One region of the Bradyrhizobium sp. SZCCHNR3119 genome, then DNA from elsewhere that is predicted to be linked to it. Evidence: predicted binding sites of a transcription regulator. Region 1 holds the regulator's gene; the other holds the start of a gene.
The links. Region 1 encodes PhoB, which activates phosphate uptake and scavenging genes when phosphate is short. Its sites were predicted from a motif close to TGTCATNNANCTGTCAT; they were not measured.
Positions count from the first base shown of each region.

Region 2: QX034_RS01880 (Orn/Lys/Arg decarboxylase N-terminal domain-containing protein) is a predicted target of PhoB. The motif match lies at 5,832-5,848, and genes of this name have one in related genera.

Region 1 is NZ_JAUEUV010000001.1:2,077,537-2,085,150, forward strand. Features, by position in the region: gene QX034_RS09835 (aspartate aminotransferase family protein) at 1-283, opposite strand, end outside; gene QX034_RS09840 (GcrA family cell cycle regulator) at 771-1,283, shown strand; gene phoB (phosphate regulon transcriptional regulator PhoB) at 1,550-2,254, opposite strand; gene phoU (phosphate signaling complex protein PhoU) at 2,270-2,986, opposite strand; gene pstB (phosphate ABC transporter ATP-binding protein PstB) at 3,092-3,913, opposite strand; gene pstA (phosphate ABC transporter permease PstA) at 3,910-4,785, opposite strand; gene pstC (phosphate ABC transporter permease subunit PstC) at 4,814-5,812, opposite strand; gene pstS (phosphate ABC transporter substrate-binding protein PstS) at 5,968-6,978, opposite strand; gene QX034_RS09875 (ATP-binding protein) at 7,122-7,614, opposite strand, start outside.
Region 2 is NZ_JAUEUV010000001.1:376,600-384,213, forward strand. Features, by position in the region: gene QX034_RS01850 (cobyric acid synthase) at 1-1,346, shown strand, start outside; gene cbiB (adenosylcobinamide-phosphate synthase CbiB) at 1,336-2,307, opposite strand; gene cobD (threonine-phosphate decarboxylase CobD) at 2,331-3,359, shown strand; gene QX034_RS01865 (adenosylcobinamide-GDP ribazoletransferase) at 3,346-4,071, opposite strand; gene QX034_RS01870 (histidine phosphatase family protein) at 4,068-4,664, opposite strand; gene cobT (nicotinate-nucleotide--dimethylbenzimidazole phosphoribosyltransferase) at 4,664-5,719, opposite strand; gene QX034_RS01880 (Orn/Lys/Arg decarboxylase N-terminal domain-containing protein) at 5,895-7,614, shown strand, end outside.

The DNA.
Region 1 (7,614 bases):
AGAACACGTAGTCGGCGAAGCTCTGCTCGCACAGCCGCGCCGCAAGCCGCTCGCCGTCCGGGCTCTTGAACAGGTTCGACATGTGCCAGAGCTTGGTCGCCTGCTCCTGCAGCGCCTTCACCAAATGCGGATGCGCGTGACCCAGCGCATTCACGGCGACGCCGGAGGTGAAGTCGAGATAGCGCTCGCCATTGGTCGCGATCAGCCAGGCGCCCTCGCCGCGCTCGAAGGCGAGATCGATCCGGGCAAATACGGGGAGCAGATGCGACGCGACGTCCGTCATGGCTGATCACTTGAGCTGACGGGCCGGTCAAGACGCGCACGAGGAGGCGCAAAGCAGCGCCATCGCGCACCCGGGACCCGGCCCTGGAAAACAAAATGTGCCGCCTTTTCAAGGCGGCACGGACAACTATTGTATGCGCAGGACGTTCGCTGTCAACACGCGTGAGCCAGCCGCCTCAGCGCGGAACAGGTGGGGTTTCCGGTCGATGACAGTGCTAAGCGTTCCCGGTCCACATCGACGGAAGGTGTGGACGGTGGCCCCCGACTCTTGCGCGGGAGTCACGGCATATTGTAGCGTTTTTCGCATCGAGTACGACATCTCGTGCAGCAGGTCTGATCCTTAAGAGTTCGGTGGTTCGGCGTACACGTCCGGGCGCGCATCTCGCGCCCGGCGAGGGCTAAGGGATTCTGCGAGCAGGGATTTTCGTGAGTTTGGCACCGCAGCGCTGTCCCGAAACTGGCCAGCGAAACGCGAAGGGAAAGGTGCGATGACGGTATTGACCTGGTCGGACGATCGCGTCGAGCAGTTGAAAAAGCTCTGGGAGGCCGGACTGTCGGCCAGCCAGATCGCAGCGGAGCTCGGAAATGTGACGCGCAACGCCGTGATCGGCAAGGTCCACAGGCTCGGCCTCTCCGGTCGCGCCAAGAGCCCTGCCGCCGCCGCTCCGCGTCAGCGCAAGGCGCGCCCCGCTCAGCCGATGATGCGGGTGGCCCGCCCGGTGGCGCGCGGCAATACCGCGCTCGCCCAGGTGTTCGAGGTCGAGACGGAGCCCGATCCGATCACCTTCGACAATGTGGTGCCGATGAACCAGCGGCTGTCGCTGCTCGAGCTCCGCGAAGGCACCTGCCACTGGCCGGTCGGCGATCCCGCCAGCGCGGACTTCTTCTTCTGCGGCGGCAAGGCGCTGAACGGCCTGCCCTATTGCGCGCAGCATTCGCGCATCGCCTATCAGCCCGCGGCCGATCGCCGTCGTCACCCCGGCAAGAGCCCGGCACGCTGATCTGTTGCGCATCTTGGACGCGCTGTTAGCTCAGCCATCAGCTGTCGTCCCCGCGAACGCGGGGACCCATAACCACCGGCGGGCGTGGTTATGATGGATGTTAGCTACAGCTGCAGCTCTATCATCAGCATTTGCGGTTATGGGTACCGGCGTTCGCCGGGATGACGGCGGCGCACGTTGCAAGCGCGCTTGTCATGACAAAAAAGGCGGAGCCGAAGCTCCGCCTTTGATCGGGCGCTGTTTGTCGCCGCGCGATCGCCCTCAGCTCACGATTCCGCCTTCGCAAAGCGGTCGTCGAGCGCATAGCCCGCGCCACGCACGGTGCGGATCGGATCCTGTTCGCGTCCCGGATTGAGCAGCTTGCGCAAGCGTCCGATGTGCACGTCCACCGTACGCTCGTCGATGTAGATGTCGCGGCCCCAGACGCTGTCGAGCAGCTGCTCGCGGCTGAACACGCGGCCCGGATGTTCCAGGAAGAACTCAAGCAGCCGATATTCGGTCGGCCCGAGATCGATCGGCCGGCCGGAGCGGGCGACGCGGCGCTTCTCGCGATCGAGCTCGATGTCGCCATAGGCGAGCACGGTGGCGAGCCGCTCGGGGCTCGCGCGGCGGAGCAGACCCTTCACGCGGGCCAACAGCTCGGGCACCGAGAACGGCTTGACGATGTAATCGTCCGCCCCGGTGGCGAGCCCGCGGACCCGCTCGCTCTCCTCGCCGCGCGCCGTCAGCATGATGATCGGCAGCTGCTTGGTCTCGGGCCGGGCGCGCAGGCGCCGGCACAGCTCGATGCCGGACAGGCCCGGCAGCATCCAGTCCAGCACCACGAGATCGGGCACCCGTTCCTTCAGTCGCGTGTCGGCGTCGTCGCCGCGCGCAACCGTCTCGACCTCGTAACCTTCGGTCTCGAGATTGTAGCGCAGCAGCGTCGTCAGCGCTTCCTCGTCTTCCACAACCAGAATGCGCGCACTCATCGCTCAGCTTCTCTCTCAGTTTCCGGGGGCGGTGGCCGCGAAGGACGTCATGTCGCCCTTCGGACGCTTGTCGATCATCGGCTGGCCTTCGATCATGTAGAACACGGTTTCCGCGATGTTGGTCGCATGATCGCCGATCCGTTCGATGTTCTTGGCGCAGAACATCAGGTGAATGCAGAACGAGATGTTGCGGGGATCTTCCATCATGTAGGTGAGCAGCTCGCGGAACAGCGAGGTGCAGATGGCGTCGACCTCCTCGTCGCCCTTCCACACCGTCATCGCCGCCGGCAGATCGTGGGCGGCATAGGCGTCGAGCACCGACTTGACCTGCGACTGCACCAGGTCGGTCATGTGCTCCAAACCGCGGATCAGCTTCAAGGGATGGAAATCGCTCTCCAGCGCGGCGACGCGCTTGCCGATGTTCTTGGCGAGGTCGCCGATCCGCTCGAGGTCGGTCGCAACCCGCATCGCGCCGACGATCTCGCGCAGGTCCACCGCCATCGGCTGCCGGCGGGCGATGGTGAGCACCGCGCGCTCCTCGATCAGCCGCTGCAGACTGTCGATCTCGGCGTCCGTCTGGATCACCCGCTCGCCGAGCGCGACGTCGCGCCGCACCAGCGCGTCGACGGAATCCACGATCAGCCGCTCGGCCAAGCCGCCCATCTCCGCGACCAGCCGCGTCAGCTCCTGCAGGTCACTGTCAAACGCCTTGACGGTATGTTCACTGGCCATGTCTGTCTCCTCGGCAATGCCGTCGTAGTCCGGCGCGTCAATTCGGGTCTCGCTGCCTCAGCCAACTGCCCCTTGCCGACCGATGCAAGGGGTCCGTTTCCGGCATCAGCCGAAGCGGCCGGTGATGTAGTCCTGGGTCCGCCGATCGCTCGGCGAGGTGAAGATCTTGCTGGTATCGTCGAACTCGATCAGCTCGCCGAGATACATGAAGGCGGTCTTGTCGGAGACGCGGGCCGCCTGCTGCATGTTGTGGGTCACGATCGCGATCGTGTAGTTGTCCGACAGCTCCTGGATCAACTCCTCGACCTTGGCGGTCGAGATCGGATCGAGCGCCGAGCACGGCTCGTCGAACAGGATCACCTCGGGACGCACCGCAACGGTGCGGGCAATACAGAGACGCTGTTGCTGGCCGCCGGAAAGGCTCAGGCCCGAGGCGTTGAGCTTGTCCTTGACCTCGTTCCACAGCGCGCCGCCGCGCAACGCCTTCTCGACCCGGTCATCCATCTCGGATTTGGAGATCTTCTCATACAGGCGGATGCCGAAGGCGATGTTCTCGTAGATCGTCATCGGGAACGGCGTCGGCTTCTGGAACACCATGCCGACGCGCGCACGCAAGAGGTTCAGGTCGAGCTTGGGGTCGAGGATGTTGGTGTTGTCCAGCATCAGCTGGCCTTCGGCGCGCTGGCCCGGATACAGATCATACATCCGGTTGAAGATGCGCAGCAGCGTGGACTTGCCGCAGCCGGACGGTCCGATGAAGGCCGTCACCCGGTTGGTTCCGAGCGACAGGTTGATGTTCTTCAGCGCATGGTGATCGCCGTAATAAAAGTTCAGGTTCCGGACCGTCACCTTCGCCGGGGCGTCCGGCAAGGATTTGTTCGGAATGACGCCCGCCGGACTTGAGACGGAAACAGACATGTCGGTCATTTTGCGCTCCTCTCGGCGCCCAGAATGCGGGCCCCGATGTTCAGGGCAAGTACGGTCAAGGTAATCAAAAGGGCCCCGGTCCAGGCCAGCTGCTTCCAATAGGCATAGGGGCTCTGGACGAAGTTGTTGATGGTCACCGGCAGGTTGGCCATCGTGTGGGTAAGATCGAGGCTCCAGAACTGGTTCGACAACGCAGTGAACAGGAGCGGCGCGGTCTCGCCGGCCACGCGAGCGGTCGCCAGCAGGACGCCCGTGATCAAGCCGGAGCGCGCCGCGCGATAGGCGATGCGCCGGATCACCAGCGAACGCGGCAGGCCAAGTGCGGAGGCGGCCTCACGCAGCGGATTGGGCACCAGCAGCAGCATGTCCTCGGTGGTGCGCAGCACGACCGGAATCACGATCACGGCAAGCGCCAGACAGCCCGCGATGGCCGAGAAGCCGCCCATCGGAACCACGACCGCGCCATAGATGAACAGGCCGATGATGATGGATGGGGCAGAGAGCAGGATGTCGTTGATGAAACGGATCACCGAAGTCAACCGGTCATGGCGACCATACTCGGCGAGGTAGGTGCCGGCGAACAAGCCGAGTGGAGCACCGACGCCGACGCCGAAGACCGTCATGATGATCGAGCCTACGATGGCGTTGCGCAGGCCGCCGTCGCTCGATCCCGGCGGCGGCGTATCGGTCGCGAAGACCTGCACGGTCAGGCCAGCCAGGCCCTGGTAGAGCAGATCGATCAGGATCAGTGCGAGCCAGGTCACGCCGAACAGCGCGGCAAGCACGCACAGCGCACGGACGAAGATGTCCTTGCGGCGGCGGCGGCCATAGATCCGGTTGGCCGGATTGATGGGCGTATCGGTAGACGTCATGCGATCTCTCCTGCCCTATCCATCCGGCTTATTTTCCGGCCTTGGCTTCGAGCCGCAGCAGCATCAGGCGCGCGCCGGCGAGCACGAAGAAGGTGAGAACGAACAGCAACAGTCCGAGCAGAATCAGGGCCGACTGGTGCAAACCGTCGCTCTCCTGGAATTCCGATGCGATCGCCGCCGAGATCGTGGTGCCCGGCGCGAAGATCGACGAGGAGATGCGGAACGAGTTGCCGATGATGAACGTCACTGCCATGGTCTCGCCGAGCGCCCGGCCGAGCGCCAGCATGATGCCGCCGATGACGCCGACCCGGGTGTAAGGGATCACCACGCTGCGCACGACCTCCCAGGTGGTGCAGCCGACGCCATAGGCGGCCTCCTTCAAGACCGGCGGCACGGTCTTGAACACGTCCACCGAAATCGAAGTGATGAAGGGCAGCACCATGATGGCCAGGATCAGCGAGGCATTGAACAGGCTGAGATAGGACGGCGGCCCGGCGAAGATGTCCTGCAGGATCGGAATGTTGGCGCACAGGCTGATCATGAACGGCTGGAACGTGTAGGCCAGGAACGGCCCCAGCACGAAGAAGCCCCACATGCCGTAGATGATCGACGGGATGCCGGCGAGCAGCTCGATGGCGATGCCGATCGGGCGGCGCAGCCATTGCGGGCAGAGCTCGGTGAGGAAGATCGCAATGCCGAGACCGACCGGGATGGCGATCAGCATCGCGATAAAGGACGACACCAGCGTGCCGTAGATCGGTCCCAGCGCACCCAGCACGGGCGGATCGGCTGACGGCGCCCAGCGGCGCGTCCACAGGAACTCGAAGCCATATTCCTTCATTGCCGGCCAGGCGCCGATGATCAGTGACAGGATGATGCCGCCGAGGATGAGCAGCACCGAAATCGCCGACAGGCGGGTGATCCAGTAGAAGGTGACGTCGCCAAACTTGAAGGCGCTCAGCGCCCGGGCGCGGTCATAGGGTCCGGCGGCATCGCTGACAGTGCTTGCGTCGCTTTGAACGGCCATCTCTGCCAAGTCCGCCCCCTGTTTCTGATAGACCTGTACTTGCGTACTTGTACCTGCGCACTTGTGCTTGTGTACTCGCACTTCTGCACCAGCACCTGCGTCGTCGACGTCCCCTCTCCCACGCCGGGGAGAGGGGCCACATTCGAAGGAGCGGCTTAGCTCTTGATGTCGGACGACCAGGTCTTCTCGATCATCTTCACGACGTTGTCGGGCATCGGGATGTAGTCGAGCTCCTCAGCCATCTTGGCGCCCTTCTCGAACGACCACTTGAAGAACTTGATGGCTTCGGCGGAGGCCGCCTTGTCGGCCGGCTCCTTGTGCATCAGGATGAAGGTCGCCGCCGTCATCGGCCAGGACTTGTCGCCCGGCTGGTCGGCCAGGACAACGTAATAGCCCGGCGCATGGGCCCAATCCGCATTCGAGGCGGCGGCCTGGAACGCCTCCACGGTCGGCTGCACGGTCTTGCCGGCCTTGTTGATCATGCCGGTGTAGGTCAGCTTGTTCTGCTTGGCATAGGCATACTCGACATAGCCGATCGAGTTCTTGGTCTGGCTGATATTGCCGGACACGCCCTCATTGCCCTTGGCGCCGACGCCGGTCGGCCACTCCACGGCCGTGTTCGCGCCGATCTTGCTCTTCCACTCGGGGCTGACGTCGGAGAGATAGGTGGTGAAGTTGAAGGTAGTGCCCGAACCGTCCGAACGACGCACGACCGAGATCGCCTCGGACGGCAGCTTCACCTTCGGGTTCAGCTTCTTGATCGCCGCGTCGTCCCACTTGGTGATCTTGCCGAGGTAGATCTCGGCGAGGGTCGGACCGTCGAGCACCATCTCGCCCGGCTTCACGCCTTCGAGATTCACGACCGGGACGATGCCGCCCATCACCATCGGCCACTGGACCAGGCCGTCCTTCTCGAGCTGCTCGGCCTTCAGCGGCGCGTCGGTGGCGCCGAAGGTCACGGTCTTGGCCTGGATCTGCTTGATGCCGCCGCCGGAGCCGATCGACTGATAGTTCAGACCGTTGCCCGTCTCCTTCTTGTAGGCGTCAGCCCACTTGGAATAGATCGGGAACGGGAACGTCGCGCCCGCTCCGGTGATGTCGGCGGCAAAGGCCGACGTCGATGCGGCGACCAGGCCGGCAGCGACGATAGCTTTGAAGAAATTCATTGCTGGTCTCCCATTTGGGGAGCGAAGCGCCACGCGCGCCCGACTGCGCTCCCGCCGGCCCCTTTAAGGTGCCTCGTTGCCGCTTTTATAAAGGTTTGATGACAGTCGGATGACATGGATCAAACCATTGCAGCTACAGGCTTTTATGCCCCGAATGGCGGCTTTGGCTGGGGGAAACAGGCGGTGAAAGTTGCTCCATTTTTGGGCACACTTTCGATCAAAAGACGGCCGCGGTGGCGGTTAAGAATGTGTTTCACCAGCGATAATCCGAGCCCCGTCCCGCCCTGCGCGCGACTATCTCCGACATCAACCCGATAGAAGCGCTCGGTCAGCCGGGGCAGGTGCTCGGGCGCGATACCGGGGCCGAAGTCCCGCACCTTGACCCGGATTTCCGGGGTTCCCTCACCTGAGACTGCCGAGGTCAGCGACACAATGACGCGGCCGCCCGAGGCGCCGTATTTCAGGGCGTTCTCGATCAGATTCTCGAACAGGCGGAGCAGCTCCTCCCGGTCGCCGGCAATGGTGACGGGAGTCTCCGGCAGATCGATCTCGACCTTGACCTGACGCTCGCGTGCCAAGGGTTCGAGCCCGTCGGCCACCTGGTGGATGATCGGGATCAGGTCAACGGTCGCATCC
Region 2 (7,614 bases), 1.7 Mb from region 1:
CCGTGACCGCAGATGGCGGCGAGATCGGCCGCGCTCAGGCGCTGCAGGCGCGCGCGGCGAAGCGGCCGACCTCGGTACACATGAACCCGGTGCTGCTGAAGCCGCAGAGCGAGGTCGGATCGCAAGTCGTCGTGCAAGGCCGCGTGATCGGCAACGCCAAGGCATCGGCCTATCAGGCGATGAAACCACAACTGATGGGCGCGGTGCTCGACAGTCTTTCGCGCCTCGCCGACGACGCAGACGTTGTGCTGGTGGAAGGCGCTGGCTCGGCTTCCGAGATCAATCTTCGCGCCGGCGACATCGCCAATATGGGCTTTGCCCGTGCGACGGACCTGCCGGTGGTCCTGATCGGAGATATCGATCGCGGCGGCGTCATCGCGAGCCTGGTCGGGACCAAGGCCGTGCTGGCGGCGGAGGATGCTGCGCTCATCGCAGGCTTTCTCGTCAACAAGTTCCGCGGCGATCCGGCCCTGTTCGCGGCTGGAATGGCCGAGATCGCGGCGCGGACGAACTGGCAGGCGTTAGGGCTCGTGCCGTATTTCGCCGGCGCGCATCGCTTGCCGGCAGAGGATGCGCTGGGGCTTCCTTCGCGCGGGGCCTCACCTCCAAGCGGCCCGCCTAAGGTCGTCGTACTGGCCTACCCGCGGATTTCCAATTTCGATGAGTTCGATCCGCTACAGCTGGAAGACAGAATCGAATTGCAGTTTCTGCGTCCCGGGACCCCGATCCCCGGTGATGCCGCCGTCGTCATTCTGCCGGGCTCGAAAGCGACCATCGCCGATCTGACCGCGCTGCGGCAAACCGGCTGGGATATCGATCTTGCAGCTCACGTCCGGCGCCGCGGCCGTGTGCTCGGCATCTGCGGCGGCTATCAGATGCTCGGCCGGATCATCAGCGATCCTGATGGCCGCGAAGGTCAGGCCGGCGCGGTCCCCGGCCTCGGCCTGCTCGATGTGACGACCATTCTCACCTCGGACAAGGCGCTGCGTGAGGTCGGCGGTACGCTGCTGAGCGGCGGCGCATCCTTCCGCGGCTATGAAATGCACATCGGGCAGACCACCGGCCCCGATACGACGCAGCCATTTCTCAAGTTCGAGGACGGCCGCAGCGATGGCGCGGCCGTCGCAACCGGCCGCATCGCGGGATGCTATGTGCACGGGCTGTTCAGCGCCGACGGCTTGCGCAGCCAATGGCTGGCTGGCCTCGGCGCGGATTCAACGGTCTCGGACTACGAGGCCGAGGTCGAGACCACGCTGGATGAGCTGGCTGCGCATCTCGAACGACACGTTGATATCGATCGCATTCTGGAGCTGGCACGCACACCGACGCTGCCGGTCATTGGCTGACAGCGATCACCAGCCCGGCAATCACCAGACCTTGAATCATGCAGGCGGCCCGGTAGAGCGACAGCGCGCGCCTGATATCGCGCGCCTCCGCTTCCGCGCGCCCCGCGCCAATCCAGGCATCCTCGACGATTTGGCCGTGATAAACACGCGGGCCCGCCAGTCGCAGGCCAAGCGCACCGGCCATCGCCGCCTCTGGCCAACCGGCATTGGGCGAGCGATGCTTGTGGGCGCCGTGCCAGACTGCACGTATCGCCTCGCGCGGCGCGGCACCAGGGATCACGCAGGCAGCAAGCACCAGCCACACCGCCGAAAGCCGCGATGCCGGCAGATTGACGAGGTCGTCGAGGCGTGCCGCCGCCCAGCCGAAGGCGCGGTGACGCTCTGACAGATGCCCGATCATGCTGTCGGCAGTATTGAGCGCCTTGTAGACCAGCATGCCCGGCAGGCCGGCGACCGCCAGCCAGAACAGCGGCGCGACCACGCCGTCGGAGAAATTTTCAGCCAAGCTCTCGATCGCAGCGCGCGCAACGCCCGCCTGGTCGAGGCTTTCAGGATCGCGGCCGACGATCATCGACACGGCACGGCGGCCGCCGGCGATCCCTTCCTTGTCGAGCGCCGAGGCTACGGCGGACACGTGCTGATCTAGACTGCGCTGCGCCAGCAGACTGCTCGCAACGAGACCTAAGACCAGCGCCGCGAATGGTTCCGGCAATGCCCAATGCGCAGCTGCCGCGAGCGCCAGCCCCACAGACGCGACAGCCATTCCCAGCAGAAGGACCAGCACCACACCCCGGACGCGGCGGGCACGGAAGGAGGCCGATGCGCGGTTCCAGTGAGCATCAGCCCATGCTATCAGCGCGCCGATCCACATCACGGGGTGTCCGATACGGCGGACCAGCGCTTGCGGGTAGCCAAAGAGCGCCTCGATGATGAGCGCGGCAAGCGCGACGGCGAGAAACATCGATCCCCGATCGAAGGACTGGTATGGACCATAAAGCGAGTAGCACGCGGGGCATCCGGCCGGAAGCGGTCGCTCACGGCGGAAATATCGACGAGATCAGCCGCCGCTATCCCGACGCGCCGCAGCCCTGGGTCGACCTGTCGACCGGCATCAATCCGATCGCCTATCCGCTGCCGAGGCTTGCGGCCGAGGCCTGGACGCGGTTGCCGACCAACGCCGACGAACGCACCCTGCTCGCAGCCGCCGCGGCCCGCTGCGGACTTCAAGCCCCTGCTTCCTTGATCGCCGCCCCAGGCACCCAGGCGCTGCTGCAGATCATCCCCCGCCTCCGTTCCCCGGGAACGGTCGCTGTGCTCGGCCTTACTTATGAGGAACATGCGCTGTGCTGGCATCGTTGCGGCCATCGAGTCCGCACGGTCAATGAGGTCGAGGCGCTGGCCGAGGCCGACGTTGCCGTCGTGGTGAATCCCAATAATCCCACCGGTCGTCTACTGCCGCGCGAGACGCTCGTTTCGCTCGGCTCCGAGCTGGCGCGGCGTGACGGCCTCCTGATCGTGGACGAAGCCTTTGCGGATTTTCTACCTGGTGATGCGAGCCTGACGTCTCGGCTGCCGCCAGCAACCATCGTGCTGCGCTCCTTCGGCAAGGCCTATGGTTTCGCGGGCCTGCGGCTCGGCTTCGCCATTGCGGCACCTGAACTCTGCCAACGCTTAAGGGGTGACCTCGGCCCCTGGGCGGTCTCTGGACCTGCGCTCGCGATCGGAGCCGCAGCGTTGCGGGATGATGTGTGGCTGCAGCAGGCGCGGCAACGATTGGCTGCGGATTGCGCACGTCTCGACGCGCTGCTGATGGCCGCCGGCTGCAACATTGTTGGCGGCACCCCGCTGTTCCGTCTTGCCGAGAGCGTGGCCGCCCGACATCTGGCCGATCGCCTCGCGCAGCGAGGCATTCACGTCAGGCGGTTCGCCCATAATGAGACTTGGCTGCGTTTCGGCCTGCCGGGTCGCGAGGAGGAATGGCAACGGCTCGCCGATGCGCTCACTGCAGGCTGAACACGCAGGCGAACAGCAGCAATGTCTCCGTCACCTCGACACTGGCGCCAAGGCCATCGCCGGTAATGCTGCCGAGCCGCGATTGCCAATAAAGCGCAACGGCGGGAATGACGATCAACGCCACGAGCGTCGGGCGCGCGCCGATGAGGGCCAGTAGGAGAAGCGCCAGCGCCCAGCCGCCAATCAGGAGCCAACCGACACTGTTTGCAACGCTGGCCCCGAGCCCCGGCTTCAATGATACGAGCAGCCTGCTCCAAACCAACGTGCCCCAGCGCGCCCAGGCCGGAATGAGCACCAGCGCCCCGATCGCAAGCGACGCCGGCAGATGCGCGATGAGCACGAGCTTCGCCGCGATCTGCAAGGCGATCGCGACCACGGCAAAATTGCCGGCATGAGGATCACCCAGCACCTCGATGAAGCGATCGGGCTTGCCGTGCGAGGCGCCGAATGCGTCGGCCACGTCGCCGAGCCCATCGAGATGCAGCGCGCCGGTGATCCAGATCCAGGCCACGACCACAGCGAGCGCAACGACCCAAGGATTGCTGCCGTGGAGAATGCGCGCGATCAAGGCAAGACATATCCCGACGACGAGTCCGACGGCGGGGAAGAACATCGCGGCGCGCTTGAGATCGCCGGGTCGCATGTCGGCGACACGCGGGGTCGGGAGGCGCGTAAGAAACTGCAGCGCGATCCAGAATTCACGACGACTCATGGCTGGATGATCTCGATGATTTCGCCCCAGAGCGCATCGTCCTCGCCGCGCCCGATCTCGAGCGTGATACGAGTCGCGGGATTGATGCGCAAACTCCACAGCGACCGCAGCGGCCAGTTCAAGATCAACGACAGCGCAGCACGGATGGCCCCGCCGTGCGTCACGATCAGCACGGGAGAGAGCTCAGGTTCTGTCGTCAGCCTGTCGAGGGCTCGACCGACGCGATCGCGCAAAGACACCCAGCTTTCCCCGCCGGGCGCGGTAAAAGCCGTGGGATCGGCGTAGAACGCCTGCAGCAATGCGGCATGATCAGGCCGCGCCGCGATCTCGTCCCGTGATCGCCCGTCCCAACGACCGAAATCGAGTTCGCTCCAGTCGGGGTCGATATGGACCACCGTGCCCGATCGTCGGGCCAAATCGTCGGCAGCAGCCCGCGCCCGCGCCCGCGGCGAGCACACGATGTGCCTCCATGCTCCGTCTTGGGTCTGCTTGGCAAATTGCCGCCACCCCATCTCGCTCAGCGGCGGATCGCTGCGGCCGTCGAGATAGCGCTCGCGCCCGGTGTCGCCGTGCCGCAGCAGATCGATCCGCATCAGCTGTCGCGGCCCGACACCGCGGCTTCGGCAAAAGTCGCCATCTCGTTATGAAGCGCGCATGCCAGCCGCAGCAGGGGCAACGCAGTCGCCGCCCCCGAGGCTTCGCCGAGCCGCAGATCGAGATCGATCAGCGGCCGCGCACCGAGTGCGTCCAGCACGACGCGGTGGCCCAGTTCGGCCGAACGATGCGAGAAGAGGAGCCATGGCCGACACGACGGATTGAGCTTCACGGCAGCAAGGGCGGCGACCGAGACGATGAAGCCGTCGATCAGAACCGGTACACCCATTCGTGCAGCAGCAATGATCGCGCCGGTCATTGCGACGATCTCGAGCCCACCGACCGCGGCGAGCACGGTCTCCACGGGGGTGCCAACTTCCAGTCCATGCAATGCGAGCGCGTCGGCAATCACGCGCGCCTTTCGCGCGCGCCCTTCCCCATCCAGCCCGGTGCCGCTCCCGACGATTTCAGCCGCGGGCCATCCCAGGAGCGCAGCCGCAATCGCCGAGGCGGAGGTCGTATTGCCGATCCCCATCTCACCGAGAATCACCAGCTGCGGCTTGGGCTCCGCCTGGCGCGCGATTGCGCGCTGCCCGCAGGCGAGCGCAAAAGCCACCTCCTCGGATGTCAGAGCCGTCTCGACGCCGAAATCGCGGGTCCCGCGCCGTGGCTTATCGACGATCACACCCGGTATCGGCTGATCGCCCAACGTGCCGGCGTCGACGACTTCGAGCGGACAACCGAGCGTGCGCGCCAGCACCGAGATTGCCGCCCCGCCACCGGCGAAGTTGTGCAACATCTGGACGGTGACCTCGGGCGGATAGGCCGATACACCGCGGGCCGCGATGCCATGATCGCCAGCGAACAGGATGATCGGCGCCCGCTCCGCCCCCGGCCTGTCGGTGGCCTGGAGCGCCGCCAACTCCACTGCGATCTCCTCCAGTCGTCCGAGCGCGCCGAGCGGCTTGGTCAATTGCGCCTGCCGCGCCAGCGCCGACTGGCGGTGACGCTCCGAGGTGGCCGGGCATTCAAGGCTGATCCATTCAGGTAACACACTGAGATCCTTGGCACAGATTCGAACTGGCTCGATTGCCATCGAGCCGGCGGCGTGACAAGCAGCGTCCTACCGTTGATTTGAACGCGCTGGCCCTGACGACACTCTACACTGTCATTGAACTGTCATGGAATGTACCGACAGCTGGCCTCCGACCCAAACTTGGCAGACCCGCATGGACTATTTCCGACGCTTCACCTTCCTGTTCGCCGCTCCGGTCTTTGAGCCCGACGACCTCGCGGGCGTCCGTTTCAACCAGATCATCGAAGAGATCCAGCGTTCCGGGTTCGAGGTGGTGCGGGCCCGCAAGCTCGAAGACGCCGAGATCGCCGTGCAGACCGATGCCGCGATCGGCTGCATGGTGGTCGATTGGGGCAAGAAGGGTCTCGAGGGCAAAACCATGGCCCTGATCAACCTGATGCGCCGGCGCGGCCTCGATTTTCCGATCATCCTCCTGATCCGGCGCAAGCGGTTCGAGGATCTGCCGGTCGAGGTGCTCGACTTCATCGACGGCTATGTGTTCCTGTCGGAGGAAACGCCGCCCTTCATCGCCAAGAACCTGATCAGCCGGCTCAAGCAATATGCCGAGACGTTGAAGACGCCGTTCTTCGGCACGCTCGTCGACTATGCCGAGGAAGGCAATCAGCTCTGGACCTGCCCCGGGCACAATGGCGGCGTGTTCTACAGCCGCAGCCCGATCGGCCGGATCTTCGTCGAGCATCTCGGCGAAGCCGTGTTCCGCGACGACCTCGACAATTCCGTCCTCGACCTCGGCGACCTCCTGACCCATGAGGGACCGGCGCTGCGGGCGCAGAAGGAAGCGGCGCAGATCTTCGGCGCCGAAAAGACCTATTTCGTGCTGAACGGCACCTCCACCTCGAACAAGGTGGTGCTGGGAGCGCTGGTCACCGACGGCGACCTCGTGCTGTTCGACCGGAACAATCACAAGGCCGCCCACCATGGCGCGCTGCTGATCTCCGGCGGCATCCCGATTTATGTCCCGACGGTCCGCAATGCCTGGGGCCTGATCGGCCCGATGCGCTGGGACCTGCTCGACGAGGAGCATCTGCGCCAGCAGATCCGCAACAACCCGCTGGTCAAGGACCCCGACGCCTGGCGCAGGGAGCGCCCGTTCCGCGTCGCCGTGGTCGAGCAGTGCACCTATGACGGCTCGATCCACAGCGCCGAGATGATCCTGAAGCGGATCGGCCACCTCTGCGAGTACATCATGTTCGACGAGGCCTGGGCCGGGTTCATGAAATTCCACCCTCTCTATGCCGGCCGCTTCGCGATGGGGCTTTCGGAACTGGGCCCGAACGCGCCTGGGATCATCGCCACCCAATCCACGCACAAGCAGCTTGCCAGCTTCTCCCAGGCCTCGCAGATCCACGTCAAGGATCGCCACATCAAGGGCCAGCGGCGCCGGATCGAGCATCGGCGCTTCAACGAAAGCTTCATGCAGCACGCCTCGACTTCGCCGTTCTATCCGCTGTTCGCCTCGCTCGATGTCGGCGCGCAGATGATGAAGGGGCGTTCCGGCGAAGTGCTGTGGGATGACACGATCCGGCTCGGCATCGAATTGCGCAAGAAGATCCGGGCGATGCGCCGGGAATTTGAGGAGAAGGAGAAGGATCCGGCGCGGCGCTGGTTCTTCGAGCCGTTCGTGCCGGACCGCGTGGCGATCCCGGATGCCGCAAGCCCGGGCGGGGTCCATGACGTCGCGTGGGAGGCGATCTCGACCGACCAGTTGGCCACCGACGCGTCCCTCTGGCAGCTCGGTCCCAATTCCACCTGGCACGGCTTTCCGAACATGGAGGCCGGTTTCGCCATGACCGATCCGAACAAGCTGACGCTGCTGACCCCCGGCTTCGACCGGGCGACCGGCGGCTATGCCG